Regions from separate parts of the Cellulomonas sp. zg-ZUI22 genome, predicted to be linked through region 2. Evidence: riboswitches for the same ligand, from Rfam matches in the RefSeq annotation. Region 2 holds a riboswitch; the other holds the start of a gene.
The links. A riboswitch is a leader RNA that binds a small molecule or an ion and turns the genes downstream of it on or off. The one in region 2 is predicted to bind S-adenosylmethionine.
Positions count from the first base shown of each region.

Region 1 (7,004 bases), 430 kb from region 2:
GCCGTGGCCGTCAAGACGGCGGACCTGGCGGACAACACGGACCCCGCCCGGCTCGCGGCCCTGGACGACGCGACCCGGGCGCGACTGGTGGCGAAGTACGCGCGCGTCCGGCAGCTGCTCGCCGGCCCACCCGCCGGGGCAACCGCCGACGGGTGACGCGCAGGCCCTCCGACCAGCGATGTCGGTGCCTCGTGGCACCCTCGGGCACCCGCTGTCCCCGCCCCCGGAGGTCCCATGCCCCTCACCCCTGCCCAGACCGACCGCGCCATCGGCGCCCTGCTCGGCTCCGCCGCGGGCGACGCCCTGGGCGCCGGCTACGAGTTCGGTCCGCCGCTGCCCGACGACCAGCCTGTCCACATGGCCGGGGGCGGCAGCTTCGACTGGGAGCCGGGGGAGTGGACCGACGACACGTCCATGGCCGTGCCGATCGCGCAGGTGCTGGCCGACGGCGGCTCGCTCGCCGACGAGGCGTGCCTCGACCGGATCGTCGCCGCGTGGGCGGAGTGGGCGCTGACCGCCACGGACATCGGGGTGCAGACCAGCACCCTGCTCGACGCCCTGCCGGAGCCCACCGCCGCAGCGGCCCGTCGGCAGTCCGCTGAGCACTATGCCGCCAACCCCCGGCACGCGGGTGGCAACGGCACGCTCATGCGCACCGGCCCCGTGGCGCTCGGGTACCTCGGCGACGGTCGGGAGGAGGCGCTCGCGGCGGCCGCGCGCGCCGTCTCCGACCTCACGCACGGCGACCCCGACGCCGGGGACGCGTGCGTGCTGTGGTCGCTGGCGGTGCGGCACGCGGTGCGCGAGGGCGTCGTCGACCTGACGGCGCAGCTCACGTGGCTCCCGGCGGACCGGCGGGCACGGTGGGCGGCCGTCATCGCCGAGGCGGAGGAGTTGCAGCCGGCGGACTTCGCCAAGAACGGGTGGGTGGTGCAGGCGCTGCAGGGCGCCTGGTCGGCCCTGCACCACGGCGCGGACCTCGTCGACGTCCTGGAGCGCGCCGTGCGCGGGGGACGTGACACCGACACGGTCGCGGCGATCGCCGGTGCGCTCGCCGGTGCGGCGCACGGCGCCGCGGCTGTGCCCGCCGAGTGGCGGCAGAAGCTGCACGGATGGCCGGGCCTCGACGCCGACGACCTGGCCGACCTGGCCGTGCGCGCGGTGGGCGGTGGCCCGGGCGCAGCCTGAGGGAGCCGGGCCGTCAGCTGGTGACGACGGTCTGGATCTCCCCGACGGGCCGGTGATGTCAGCCCTTGCCGCTACCGTGGGCCCCGATCACGAAGCTCGGCCACAAGCCCTCCGGCAGGCCGACTGGCAACCGCGCAGAGCGCACGGTGCCCCCGGAGGAAGATCCGCCCGCGCCGCCGGCACGGGAAGACGCTCGACCTCCGGGAGAACCCGTGTCCGACCTCGCTCTCGATCCCCCCACCCACGTGGTGTGCGTGTCCACCTCACCGGGCCACGTCGTCCAGCCGGAGCTCGTCGCCCGCGCCGTCGCCGCCTCCGGGACGCCCTGGCGGCTCACGGTCGTGGGGCCGCACCGCATCGGCCTCGAGCACGCCTCCGGTGCCACCGCGACCTGGTGGCTGCACGACCACGCACCGTTCGTCGCCCACCTGCGCACCGACGACCCGACCGTGTGGGTGCACGACGACCTCGGGGTGGTGCGCGTGGGGGACCGGTACGTCGCCGTGGCGTCACGCGAGGAGCGGACACCGTGCCTGCGGACGCTGCAGCGACGTCCCGGGCGCACGGTGGCATGGCAGGTCGCCTCGCTGCAGCCCGAGGAGGGCGCCGACGACGGGCGGCCGATCCCGCCGCACACCGCGACGCTCTACCACCTGGACCCGCCGCTGCGGCACGGGCGCGGCCCCGACGCCGCGCCGGTCGACTGGGTGCTCGTGCTGGCCTACCAGTACCGGGGGCGGGGGGTCACGGCGATCCACCACGCCGACGCGACCGGACGGGTCCTGTCCGACGTGCTGCTGCCCGGCAGCACCATCGACGCCGCGGACGACGCCACGGCGCTGAGCGGCATCGGGTACGAGATCGCGCTGCCTCCGGGTCTCGAGGCCTGAGGTGATCGCCGGACGGCGCCGCGCCCCTGGCCCCGGGGCGGCGTCGTCCGGCGGTGCCGGGACGTCCCGGCCGACGATCACCCCGGGACGAGCTGCCCGAGCAGCGCCTCGAGCTCGACCCGTACCGTCGTGATCCGCGTCTGCTCCGCGAGGATCTCCTCATCCGTGGCCCGCAGCGCCTCCGTGCGGGCGGCGAGCTCCGCCTCGTCCCGGGCGAGCAGGGCGCGCGCATCGGCCAGCAGCTCGTCGGCCGGCGCCTGCGGCAGCGTGGTGCCGTCGCGCCACGTCCACGACAGCAGCGACCGCGCGCGCTGGGAGGCCGGCAGCGACGCGAGGCGCGCCTCCTCCTCCTCGATCGTCGCGCGGTACTGCGCGAGCTCGTCGGTGTCCGCGTCGAGCTCCATCGTGGCCCTGACCTGCTCCATCTGACGGCCCTCGAACGTCGCCAGTGCGGACTCGTACTCGGTGGTGAGCTGGTCCAGCTGCTGCTCGAACGCGGTGTGCACCCCCACCAACGACTCCCTGTCGGCGATGAACCGCCCGTACAGCCCCTCGAGCGCCGGGTCGAGCCCACCCGGCTGCCACACCTGCGTGCCGAGGTACGCGAACAGCTCGGTCGCGCGGTTGGCCGGTGTGCCGCCGACGGATCCGGCGAGCTGCTCGTGCAGGTCGTCGGCCGGGTCGATGCCGGCGACGACCGGCTCCAGCGCCGCCAGCGCCGTCGCCTGCTCATCCGCCGTGAGCTCGTTCCACGCGGCGTGCAGCAGCTCGTGCGCGGCGGTCTCGACGACGAACCCGCGCAGGCGGGGGTCCGCCGGCTCGTAGACGACGATGCGCCCACCGGTCTCCAGACCGCCGGCGGCCGTGTGGTAGCAGCCCACCGCGCCACCGCTCTGCCCGGCGGGGGCGTCGCCGCGGTCGCACCGCCCCGTGAACTCCGCCGCACCCAGCAGCTCCGGCTCCGACCGGTACAGCAGGTCGCGCCCCTCGTCGGTGAGGAACATCTCGGTGGCCAGCGCGGCGACCTCGGCGGTCGGCTCCGGCACCCGGCCCGCGACGATGCCGTCGAGGAACGGCGCGTCCACCTCCCGCAGGAAGCCCGGCAGGACGGCCGTGACGACCCACCACCCGCCGAGCGCGAGCGCGACGACCACCGCGAGCCGGCCCAACAGGCTCCGCCGCCGCGGCGGCGGGGGCAGACGGCCGTCGTCCGGGCGCCACGCAGGCGGTGCGACCGTGAACCCGGCCGTCTCGTCGACGACCCACTGCGGCACGCGGCCGGTCGGCGAGCGCGGCAGGTCGTCGGGGGGCACGGTCACAGGTTCACAGATCGGCAGACCGGACGAAGGGATTGAGGGCCGGAGCGGGGCATCCGGTCCACGGTGACCGCTGCCGGAGCCGTTCACCGTGCCGGTGAAGGGCTCTTCCGGTGCGGGCCGGTGGCCTGGCCAGGGTCCTCGCACGGCGGTCAGCAGTCGGGTGGGGTGGGTCGATCGGTGCACAGGTCACCCACCAGCCGGCTGGTCCGTTCCTCCACGGTGAAGGGGGTGGTGGTCGCGGTGGTCGTGGCCGTGCCGTCGACGTCCCGCCAGACGGCGCTGCCGTCGACCTGGTAGCGGCCCGTCCACTCGGCCGTGGACGTGATCGCGGTGGTGCCGGGGTGCTCGTACTCGTGGAACACGTCGTGCTGGGGGTGCGGTCGGCCGGGGGAGGTGGTGCGCAGCGTGTGCCCGTCCCCGAAGTCGTACGTCCAGGAGCGCGGCGTGGCTTCGACGGTGACGCCGTACCCCAGCAGCTCGGTGCGCAGCGTCACGGGCGCGGGGTCGGTGTAGACGATGGTCTCGATGTTCACCAGCACCCACCCACGGTCCGGCTGCAGGGTCAGCGGCGGTGCCGGCAGCGGAAGGCGACGGAAGTCCTCGGCGGTCAGGACGGGCAGGAGGTCGACACCGCATCCGCCGGCGTCGATGTCGGTCCACTCGCCCCAGGGGGAGGCGGCGGTGGCGCGCTCTCGTCGCCACATCGGCATGACGAGGGTGTCTCCCTCCTCGCACTGCACGGACGCGCGCGCGAGGTCGGCACCCGTGGCGCAGCTCCCGTCCTCCATGCCCATGACCCACATCCCGGCGGCCTCGCGGCAGAAGGGTGCCCGTTCGTACTCGAAGAGCCGTTGCTCAGGGGTGACCGACAGGTTTGCGCGCCCCAACTCCTCGGCGCGGGACGCGGAGATGTGAGCCGACTGCTCGGACAGGTGGCCACCGAAGGCGGGGTCTCCGTCCGCGCGGGCGGGTGTCGTGAGGAAGACCGTCACCGTCATCGTCGGCACGATTGCTGCGGTGACCATGAGGGTTCGCAGCCGCGGTAGGCGACGAATCATGTCGTTGGGCCGGAGGCAGGGCCTACTTCGTCGACGATCCATGACGCGTCCGTCCACGTCATCACGACGTCGATCTCGTGATCCTCCGGCGGGTGCACCTCCACGATGGACCCGTCGTCCTTCACGTCCTCTGACTCGCCGATGACGACGTGGAGGCGTGCTGAATACCACCGGCCGGCATCGACCTCGGTCCCGGCGGCCGAGCGCACGTGGACCTCGCCGATGTTGCGCAGTCCCGCCGTGCGGCGACTCTCCACGTCCTCCCGCACGCCCGCGCAGAACGTGCAGCCCGGGGCGGACATCGTGTCCCATTCACTCAGTTCCCCGGTGGCATTCGCGTAGGCGTACAGCGACATGAAGTAGCCGGCTGCCGCCGCGGCTCCTTCGGCGCTCGGCTCGGCCATCGCGGCAGGGCGCGTCGGCGGGGTCGCGGGGTCTGGCGTCGAGGGCGGAGCCGCAGACGACATGGGGGTCGGCGTGGTAGTCGGCGATCCCGTCGGGGCTGGGCTCGCCACCGGTGGCCGCGCGTCTGTACAGCCACCGATCAGCGCACCGAGCGCGACGGCGACGACAACCATCCGGGATGCTCGTCTCCCCACAACCATGCCGGGAACGTACCGGTTCGCCCGCCTCGGCGGGCTCCCGGCGACCGTCCTGTGGACGACGGCCCACGCCCGGCGCCGTACCCGTCCGGCCCACCCGCGCTCCTTCTCGCCAGGCGGACCTGCACGTCACGTGCCACGATCGGGGCCCACCGACGATGGGAGGCCGACGATGTCCGTTCCTGACGACACCACGACCGACACCCCGACCGACACCCCGATCCCGGACGGGGTCCCCGACCCCGTGGTCGCGACCGCCCCGCAGGCCGATTCCGCGGACGACCGGGTCGCCGACGGCAGCGGGCTGCCCGTGATCGAGGAGACCGTCCTGCCGAAGGACGGCTCCCGGAACCCGGGCCTGCCGGGTTACGCCTGAGGGTCGGGCACACGGCACGACGACGGCGTCCGCCCCTCCGGGTGGGCGCCGTCCCCGCGTCCGGTGCTACCGACCCGCGTCCGGTGCTACCGGCCCGCGCGCACCAGTCCCGTCTCGTACGCCACGACGACGGCCTGCACGCGGTCCCGCACGCCGAGCTTGGCGAGGATCCGGCCGACGTGCGTCTTCACGGTCGCCTCGGACAGGAACAGCCGCTCGGCGATCTCCGCGTTCGACAGCCCGTCGGAGACCTCCCGCAGCACCTCGACCTCGCGGGGGGTGAGGTCGGCGAGGCGCGGGTGAGGTGCGTCGGGGTCGGCTGCCGCGGCACCGGCGGGCAGGTGGCCGGCGAACAGCTCGAGCATCCGGCGGGTGATGCGGGCGGACACGACAGCCTCCCCCGACGCGACGGTCCGCACGGCGGTGGCGAGCTCGGCCGGTGCGGCGTCCTTCAGCAGGAACCCGCTGGCGCCGGCGCGCAGGGCGGCGAACGCGTACTCGTCCAGGTCGAACGTGGTGAGCACCAGCACGCGGGTGTCCGGGTGCGCGGCGACGATCCGCTCGGTGGCGGCGATGCCGTCGACCCCGGGCATGCGCACGTCCATCAGCACGACGTCGGGGCGCAGCGCGGTGACCTGCTCGATGGCCGACTGCCCGTCCTGGGCCTCACCGACGACCTCGAGGTCGTCGCTGCTGTCGATGAGCATGCGGAAGCCCATGCGGATGAGCGCCTGGTCGTCGACCAGCAGGACGCGGATCATGCCTCTCCTTCGGTGGGTGCTGCGGTGGTCGACACGTCACGGGACGTCCCGGGCAGCAGCGCGCGCACACGCCACCCGGGGCCGTGCGGCCCGGCCTCGAGGGTGCCACCGAACGCGGCGGCCCGACCCGTCATGCCGGCGACGCCACGGCCCGACCCGGGGGTCGGCGCCACCTCGGCGCCGGGTCCGCGGTCGGTGACGACGACCTCGGTCCCGTCCGGCACGCGGCGCACGGCGACGTCCACGGCGGCCGTCCCGGGTGCGTGCCGCAGGGTGTTGGTCAGCGACTCCTGGACGATCCGGTAGACCGCGAGCTGCACGGTCGCGTCCAGGTCCTCCAGGCCGGCGACGGCCAGCCCCGCGGTGCGCACCGGCAGCCCTGCGGTCCGGAACCGCTCGACCAGCCGCCCGAGGTCCTCGACGCCCGGCTGCGGAGCCATCGGCACGTCGCCCGTGGACCGGTCGGAGCCGACCTCGCCGCGGCCGCGGTCCGGGGCTGCGGCTTCCGTGGCGCCCGGCGTGCCGCCCGTCCCCGACGTCGCGCCGGCGCCCGGGTTGCCGCCGGCTCCCGGTGCCCCGGCGCCCGCCTCCTGCGGAGCGTGCAGCACCCCGAGGATCCGCCGTACGTCGTCCAGTGCGCCGCGCCCGGTGTCCACCAGCTCGTCGAGCGCGCGTCGTGCCTGGTCGGGGGACCGGTCGAGCGCGGCGGCGGCACCGCCGCCCAGCGCGATCATCACGGTGATGGAGTGCGCGATGACGTCGTGCATCTCACGTGCGACCCGGGCGCGTTCGTCCGCCTGCGTGACGCGG
Region 1 is NZ_JAFMUZ010000001.1:682,936-689,939, forward strand. It holds gene J1G43_RS03135 (HD domain-containing protein) at 1-156, shown strand, start outside; gene J1G43_RS03140 (ADP-ribosylglycohydrolase family protein) at 235-1,188, shown strand; SAM riboswitch class IV at 1,274-1,386, shown strand; gene J1G43_RS03145 (hypothetical protein) at 1,401-2,078, shown strand; gene J1G43_RS03150 (hypothetical protein) at 2,156-3,391, opposite strand; gene J1G43_RS03155 (hypothetical protein) at 3,547-4,422, opposite strand; gene J1G43_RS03160 (DUF6318 family protein) at 4,452-5,060, opposite strand; gene J1G43_RS03165 (hypothetical protein) at 5,230-5,433, shown strand; gene J1G43_RS03170 (response regulator transcription factor) at 5,520-6,194, opposite strand; gene J1G43_RS03175 (sensor histidine kinase) at 6,191-7,004, opposite strand, start outside.
Region 1: linked by a shared signal. The riboswitch ahead of J1G43_RS03145 (hypothetical protein) and the one ahead of J1G43_RS05035 (aminotransferase class V-fold PLP-dependent enzyme) in region 2 are both predicted to bind S-adenosylmethionine.

Region 2 (7,004 bases):
CGGCGTACGACGGCGGCGAGAACGCGACCGTCGACCTGTGAGCCGGCGACGGTCTCCCGGTTCCTCCCGGTTCGTCCTCCTGGTGGACGCCCCTGACGGCGGCCGGGCCCGCTGCGCTACGGTCCCGGCCATGCGATCTCGACGGCGTCTCGCGCTCCCCGTCCTGCTGCTGCTCACTGTGGCCGCGTGCTCCGAGGGCACGACCCCCGAGCCGGAGCCGAGCGCGTCGGCGAGCGACGGGCAGATCGCTGCCCCGACCGTCCCGGGGCGCGGTCAGACGGAGCTGCCGACCGTGGAGCAGCAGCAGGAGGCGCTGGCCTCCGCCGGCGAGTCCACGGAGGCGTTCGCGGCCCCGCTCGACGCGGGCGAGAGCGAGGTCGGCCAGGTGGCCGACGTGCCGGCGGGCCCGTACCTGCTCCGCGTCGTGTGCACGTCGTCGGACGGCGGCCCGGTCACCGTCACCGTCGCCGCCGCCGCCGACGGTACCGAGCTCACGTCGTACCAGGCGCCGTGCGTCCCGGTCTTCCAGGGCGGGTCGACGATGGCGGACAGCGACCCGTTCGAGGTCCCGGCCGGTGCCGTGGACGTCGGCGTGACGGCGGCGGCGGACTCCGTCGTCGCGGTCGGCCTGGTCGCCGCGGGCTGAGCCGACCGGGCTGAGCGAACCGGACCGAGCCCGCGCGGCGCGGGCCGGCGGCGTCCGCGCGGGTCAGTCCGGCAGCGTCGCCAGCGCCTGCGCGAGGTCCTCCCGCAGGTCCTCGACGTCCTCCAGCCCGACCGACAGCCGCACGGTGGCCTCGCCGATGCCCACCGCGGCACGGCCCGCCGGGCCGAGCCGGCGGTGCGTCGTCGTCGCGGGGTGCGTGACGATCGACTTGGCGTCGCCCAGGTTGTTGGAGATGTCGACGACGCGCAGCGCGTCGAGGAACCCGAACGTCGCCTTCTTCGCGACGTCGGGCGTCGCACCCGCCGGGACGGCGAGGTCGAGGGTGACGACCGTCCCGCCTCCGGTCTGCTGGGCGCGGGCCAGCGCGTGCTGCGGGTGCGAGGGCAGGAACGGGTAGCGCACCTGCGCGACCCCCGGCTGCTGCTCCAGCCAGCCGGCGAGGTCCAGCGCGGACGCGGCCTGGTGGCGGACGCGCAGGCTGAGCGTCTCCAGGCCCTTGAGCAGCACCCAGGCGTTGAAGGGCGACAGCGACGGGCCGGTGTTGCGCAGCAGCGTCTGCACCGGGCCGCGCACGTACTCCTCCGAGCCGAGGATCGCGCCGCCGAGCACCCGCCCCTGACCGTCGATGTGCTTCGTGGCGGAGTAGACCACCACGTCGGCGCCGTGCTCCAGCGGGCGGGAGAAGACCGGCGTCGCGAAGACGTTGTCGACGACGACGGTCGCCCCGGCCGCGTGCGCCAGGCGGCTGACGGCAGCGATGTCGACGAGGTCCTGCATCGGGTTCGACGGCGTCTCGAAGAACACGACGTCCGCGGGCGTCGCGAGGGCCTGCTCCCACTGCTCGGGCACGTGGCCGTCGACGTAGTCGGTCCGCACGCCCCACTTCGCGAGGATCTCGTCGAGGATGACCACCGAGGAGCCGAACAGCGCCCGCGCCGCCACGACCCGGGAGCCGGACCGGACGAGCGCGGCGAGCGCCGTGAAGACGGCGGACATCCCCGTGGCCGTCGCGTAGCACGCCTCCGCGCCCTCGAGCAGCCGCAGCCGCTCCTCGAACGTCGCGACGGTCGGGTTGCCGTAGCGCGAGTACAGGAACCGGTCGACCTCGCCCGCGAACCCGGCCTCGGCCTGCGCGGCGGTGGCGTAGGTGTAGCCCTGCGTGAGGAACACGGCCTCCGACATCTCGCCGAACCCGCTGCGCACCAGCCCGCCGCGCACGGCGAGGGTGTCGGGGCGCAGGGTCCCGCGGTCGAGGCGGTGGTCGTCCCAGTCGCCCGGGCCGGGCGGCAGGTCGGGCGGCAGGTCGGGCGTGCTCACGGCTGGAGCCACGGCAGGCCGGCGGCACGCCAGCCCGTGTGCCCGCGGTGACCGTCGGGGCCGGTCGGGCCCTCGAAGCCCTCCAGGACGTTGTACGCCGGGCCGTAGCCCGCGGCCGTCGCCGCCTGCGCGGCGCCGATCGACCGCTGCCCCGACCGGCACAGGAACACGACGGGGCGCTCGTCGCCCGGCGCGACGCCCGCCGCCGAGAGCTGGTCGAGGAACGCGGCGTTCGGCCGCCCCGAGGGGTAGGAGACCCACTCCACCAGTGCCGCCTGGCGGCCGAGGCCGCGCAGGTCCGGCACGCCGACGTAGCGCCACTCGGCGTCCGTGCGGACGTCGACGAGGACGGCGTCGTCGCGCTCGGCGAGCAGGTCCCAGGCCTCGGTGGGGGTGAGGTCCCCGGCGTACCCGGGTGCGGGACGTGGCTGCACGGTCATGGTCCTCCCATCGTCTCTGGCGGTAGCACCCTCGGCCACGGTCGCCCGTGCGGGTTGCTGCGGCGTCGTCGAGCCAGATCTCTCGGCCGCTCTGGATGGTCGCCGCGATGCTACGCCAGGGTGCGTCGCCACCGGCAGGGCGTCTCACGCACGCCCCGCCGCGGTGCGACGGGGCCGCGGGCCGTGCCAGGGTGGTGCGCGATGGACGCCCCCGAGGACCTCGTGCTGCGACCCGTGACCCCTGATGACGTGCCGGCGCTGACGCGTCTGCTGCACGACGCGTACGCGGACCTCGCCGCGCGCGGCCTGAACTTCACGGGTGCCACCCAGGACGAGGCGACGACCGCCCGGCGCAGCCTCGGTGTGGGCGCCTCGTGGGTGCTGGTCGACGCGGCCGGCGGCCTCGCGGGCACCATCACCGCGACCAGCCCTCCTGGCCGCGGCATCAAGGCGCTCACCGACCTGGCGCTCGAGCCGGACCGCGTCTGGCTCAACCAGCTCGCCGTCCGTCCGGACCTGCGGGCGCGAGGGCTGGCGACGTACCTGTGGGGCGTGCTGCGCGAGTGGTCCCTCGCGCGCGGCATGCGGTCGGTGGGCCTGGACACGGCGGAGCCCGCTGCGCCGCTGCGCGCGATGTACCGGCGGTGGGGCTTCGTCGACGCCGACGTCGTGCAGTGGCCCGGCAAGACGTACCGCAGCGTGGTGATGCTGCACAGCCTGGAGCGCGCGCCGCGAGGTACGGAAGGTGAGACGGCGCGTCTCGCATCCTGAGAGCGGCGGCGTGGTGCCGTTGACATGCCCGCGCCGGGCGGCCGATCCTCGACACAGGTCATGAGCGCCAGCGACAAGCCCCGGCTCGCTGGCCGGCAACCCTCCTCCGCGGTGGGGTGCCCCGGGTGACGACCTGGCCGCGCGCCGTTCGGCGCCGGCAAGCGCGGGGCCCTCGGCGGTCCCCGGACCGTTCCGGAGGAGCACCATGACCACGATCACCGAGCTGTTCGCGTGTGCCGACGAGGCGTCGGGCACCGCGGCCCCCGGACCGCGCAGCGGGGACGCGCCGCTGCTGCCGGTCGTCGGCGCGTCGACCACCGTCCCGCTCGTCGACGGCACCAGCCGCACCTACGCCAACCTCGACTGCGCCGCCAGCGCCCCCGCGCTGGAGTCCGTGGGCGCGCGCGTCGCCGAGGTGCTGCCGCTGTACGCCTCGGTGCACCGCGGCGCCGGCTACCTGTCGCAGGTCTCGACCGCGCTCTACGAGACGTCCCGGCAGTCGATCGCCCGCTTCGTGGGGGCCCGCGAGGACGACGTCGCGATCATCACGCGCAACACCACCGACTCGCTCAACCTGCTCGCCGGCGTCGTGCCGCACGGCGAGGCGGTGCTCGTCCTCGACGTCGAGCACCACGCCAACCTGCTGCCGTGGGTGCAGCACAGCGGGGGCGGGCAGTCCGGGACGGGGCGCGTCGCGACCGTCCTGCCGGTGCAGCCGACGGTCGCGGCCACGCTCGACGCGCTGCGCACCGAGCTCGCACGCCGCCCGTACGCCCTGGTGACCGTGACCGGGGCGTCGAACGTGACGGGGGAGGCGCTGCCGCTGGACCGGGTGGTCGCGCTCGCGCACGGTGCCGGTGCCCGGGTCGCCGTGGACGGTGCGCAGCTGGTGCCGCACCGGGGGTTCTCGCTGGCCGCGACGGACGTCGACTACGTCGCGTTCTCCGGCCACAAGACGTACGCCCCGTTCGGTGCCGGCGCCCTCGTGGGGCGCCGGGACTGGCTCGACACGGGCACGCCGTACCTCGCAGGGGGAGGTGCGGTGCGTGACGTGCGGGCCGACCGGACGGTCTGGCAGCCGGCACCTGCCCGGCACGAGGCCGGGTCGCCCAACGTGCTCGGGGCGATCGCGCTCGCGCAGGCCTGCGACACGCTCGCCGACCTGCCCGCGGGTGCGCTCGAGGCGCACGAGCAGGCGCTGCGGGACCGCCTGGTGCGAGGCCTCGAGCGGCTCGACGGCGTGCGCGTCGCGCGGATCTGGCCGGACTCGACCGACCCGGTGGGCGTCGTGACGTTCACGGTGGCGGACCTGAACCCGGGCCTGGTCGCGGCGTACCTGGCGGCCGAGCACGGCATCGGCGTGCGCGACGGGCGGTTCTGCGCGCACCCGCTGCTCGCGCACCTCGGGGCGTCCCACGGCGCCGTGCGCGCGTCGGTCGGGGTCGGGACGACGGCCGAGCACGTGGACCGGCTCGTCGCCGCGCTCGGCGTGCTGCTGGTGCGCGGGACGCAGGCGGAGTACGAGGTGGTCGACGGCTGCTGGTCCGTCGTCGACGACACGCGCCCGCTCATCGAGGTGCAAGGGCTGGACCACCTGGCCGCGACCGCGGCGGCCGCCTGCGGGCCGGCGCTGGACGACTGAGGCGCACCGACCCGGCCGTCGCGCCGGCGACGCGCGCCCCGCGGCGGGCGACGTCCCACCGTGCGGGACACCCGCGAATCCGCTGGTCGCCCGGTCGGGGCGGGGGGAGGATCGTCCGCGTGCTCCACGACCTGACGCTCGACGGCCACGGTGTGCGCCTCGTCCCCCTCGCCGAGGACCACGCGACGGCGCTCGCGGCCTTCGTCGACGACCGGGTGTGGGCGGGCATGACGTCGCCCACGCCCCGGGGCGTCGACGATCTGCGGGACGTCGTGCGGACGGCCCACGGGACGCCGGCGCGGTACGCGTTCGCGGTGCTCGTGGACGGCGAGGTGGTCGGGTCCACGTCGTTCTACGACGTCGACCTGCGGATGGGACGGCTCGAGGTCGGGCACACGTTCTCCGACCCGCGCGTGTGGGGCACGCACGTGAACCCCGCCTGCAAGCTGCTGCTGATGGCGCACGCCTTCGACACGTGGGACGTCGCGCGCGTCGCCTACCGCGTCGAGGCGCGCAACGCCCGGTCGATCGCGGCGGTCACCCGGCTCGGTGCCCGGCCGGAGGGTCGGCTGCGGGGGCACCGTGTCGCCGCCGACGGGACGCGCCAGGACTCGCTGTACTTCTCGGTGCTCGCGGACGAGTGGCCGGACGTGCGCGCGGGGCTCGAGGAGCGGCTCGCCGGGGACGGGGTGCCCGCCGCGCGCACGTCGGTGCTGCTGCTCGGCGGGCGGTCCGGGGTCGGCAAGTCGACGGTCGCCGCGGCGGTCCACGACCTGCTCGTCGCGCGGGACGTGCCGCACGCCTGGGTCGAGGGTGACGCGCTGGACCTCGCGCACCCGGCGCCGTGGGAGCACGGCGTGGCCGAGGCCAACCTGGCGGACGTCTGGCGTCGCTACCGCGCCCTGGGGTACCGGCGGCTGGTGTACACGAACACCGTCAGCGTGCTGCAGGCCGACGTGCTCGCCGCCGCCGTGGGGGACCGCCCCCACGTGACGTCGGTGCTGCTCACCGGCTCGGACGCGACCGCGCGGGAGCGGCTGGGCCGGCGCGAGCACGGCGCGTCGTACGACGCGCACGTCGCGCGCTCGGACGCCGCCGCGGTGCGGCTGGGCGAGCGGGCCGGCACGGGCGTGCACCGGGTCGCCACCGACGGTCGGACGCCGCAGGACGTCGCCGCGGAGGTGGTCGCGCTCGCGGGCTGGTGAGCCGCGGTGCGGTCGAGGGGTCAGTCCTCGACGACGAGCCCGACGTGGTGGGCGAGCAGAGGTGCCAGGTCCAGCAGCTGGTCGTGGGTGACCTGCGCGCCGCCGAGGCTGCCGACCCCCTCGACGACCCGCAGCCGCGCGCCGCGCAGGTCGCACGCCACCAGGCGTGCCTGGGTCGCGTCGAGGCGGCGCAGGTCGCAGTCGACGACGGTGAGCCGGCGCACGCGCGCGTGGCTCAGGTCCAGGTCACCCAGCGTCACGCCCTCCAGCCGCAGCTCGTCCACCGTGGACTCGCGCAGGTCGAGGTAGTCGATCTTGCCGCCGACGACGTGGACCCGCGTCCACGTGGAGCCGAACGCGGTCAGCGCGCCGACGCGCACGCCCGTCAGCGTCACGTCCCGCCACGTCGAGGACGGTGCGGGCAGCGCACCGGCGCGCACCCCCGTCCAGGTGGTGTCGAGGACCCGCACGCCGTCCATCGTGACCTGGTCGAGGTCGCAGTCCTCGACCTCGCAGTCGAGGAACCTCGCGCGTGACGCGTCGCGGCCGGTCAGGTCCAGCCCGCGGAACGCCAGGCCGTCGAGGTCGGCGTCGGGCTCGAGGTCGTACGCGTCACCGTTCAGCATGGCCCGACCCTCCCACGGACCGCGGACACCCTCGCCCGACGGCCTCCCGGGCGAACGCCGTTGCGCACCGCGGCCCCCAGCCGGCGAGAGGGCGATCCAGCACGGGTGGGGTGTGCTGGATCGACCTCTCGCGGACTGGGGGCCGAGCGCTCGCGGGCGGTCAGGACAGCGGGGTGACCTGCCCCGCGAGGTGCAGCCGGCCCGAGCGCGGGTGCCAGACGGTGAACGCGTGCCCGTCGCCGTCCGGGGCGACCCGCACGTCGGGCGTCGCGGGCAGCAGGACCGGCGCGGCGAACTCGACCGACCAGACGAACGCGTCGCCGCGTGCGGCGCCCA
Region 2 is NZ_JAFMUZ010000001.1:1,109,052-1,116,055, forward strand. It holds gene J1G43_RS05010 (pyridoxamine 5'-phosphate oxidase family protein) at 1-41, shown strand, start outside; gene J1G43_RS05015 (hypothetical protein) at 131-646, shown strand; gene J1G43_RS05020 (O-succinylhomoserine sulfhydrylase) at 710-1,957, opposite strand; gene J1G43_RS05025 (rhodanese-like domain-containing protein) at 1,981-2,424, opposite strand; SAM riboswitch class I at 2,429-2,526, opposite strand; gene J1G43_RS05030 (GNAT family N-acetyltransferase) at 2,626-3,195, shown strand; SAM riboswitch class IV at 3,252-3,365, shown strand; gene J1G43_RS05035 (aminotransferase class V-fold PLP-dependent enzyme) at 3,401-4,837, shown strand; gene J1G43_RS19555 (GNAT family N-acetyltransferase) at 4,957-6,042, shown strand; gene J1G43_RS05050 (pentapeptide repeat-containing protein) at 6,063-6,668, opposite strand; gene J1G43_RS05055 (MaoC/PaaZ C-terminal domain-containing protein) at 6,829-7,004, opposite strand, start outside.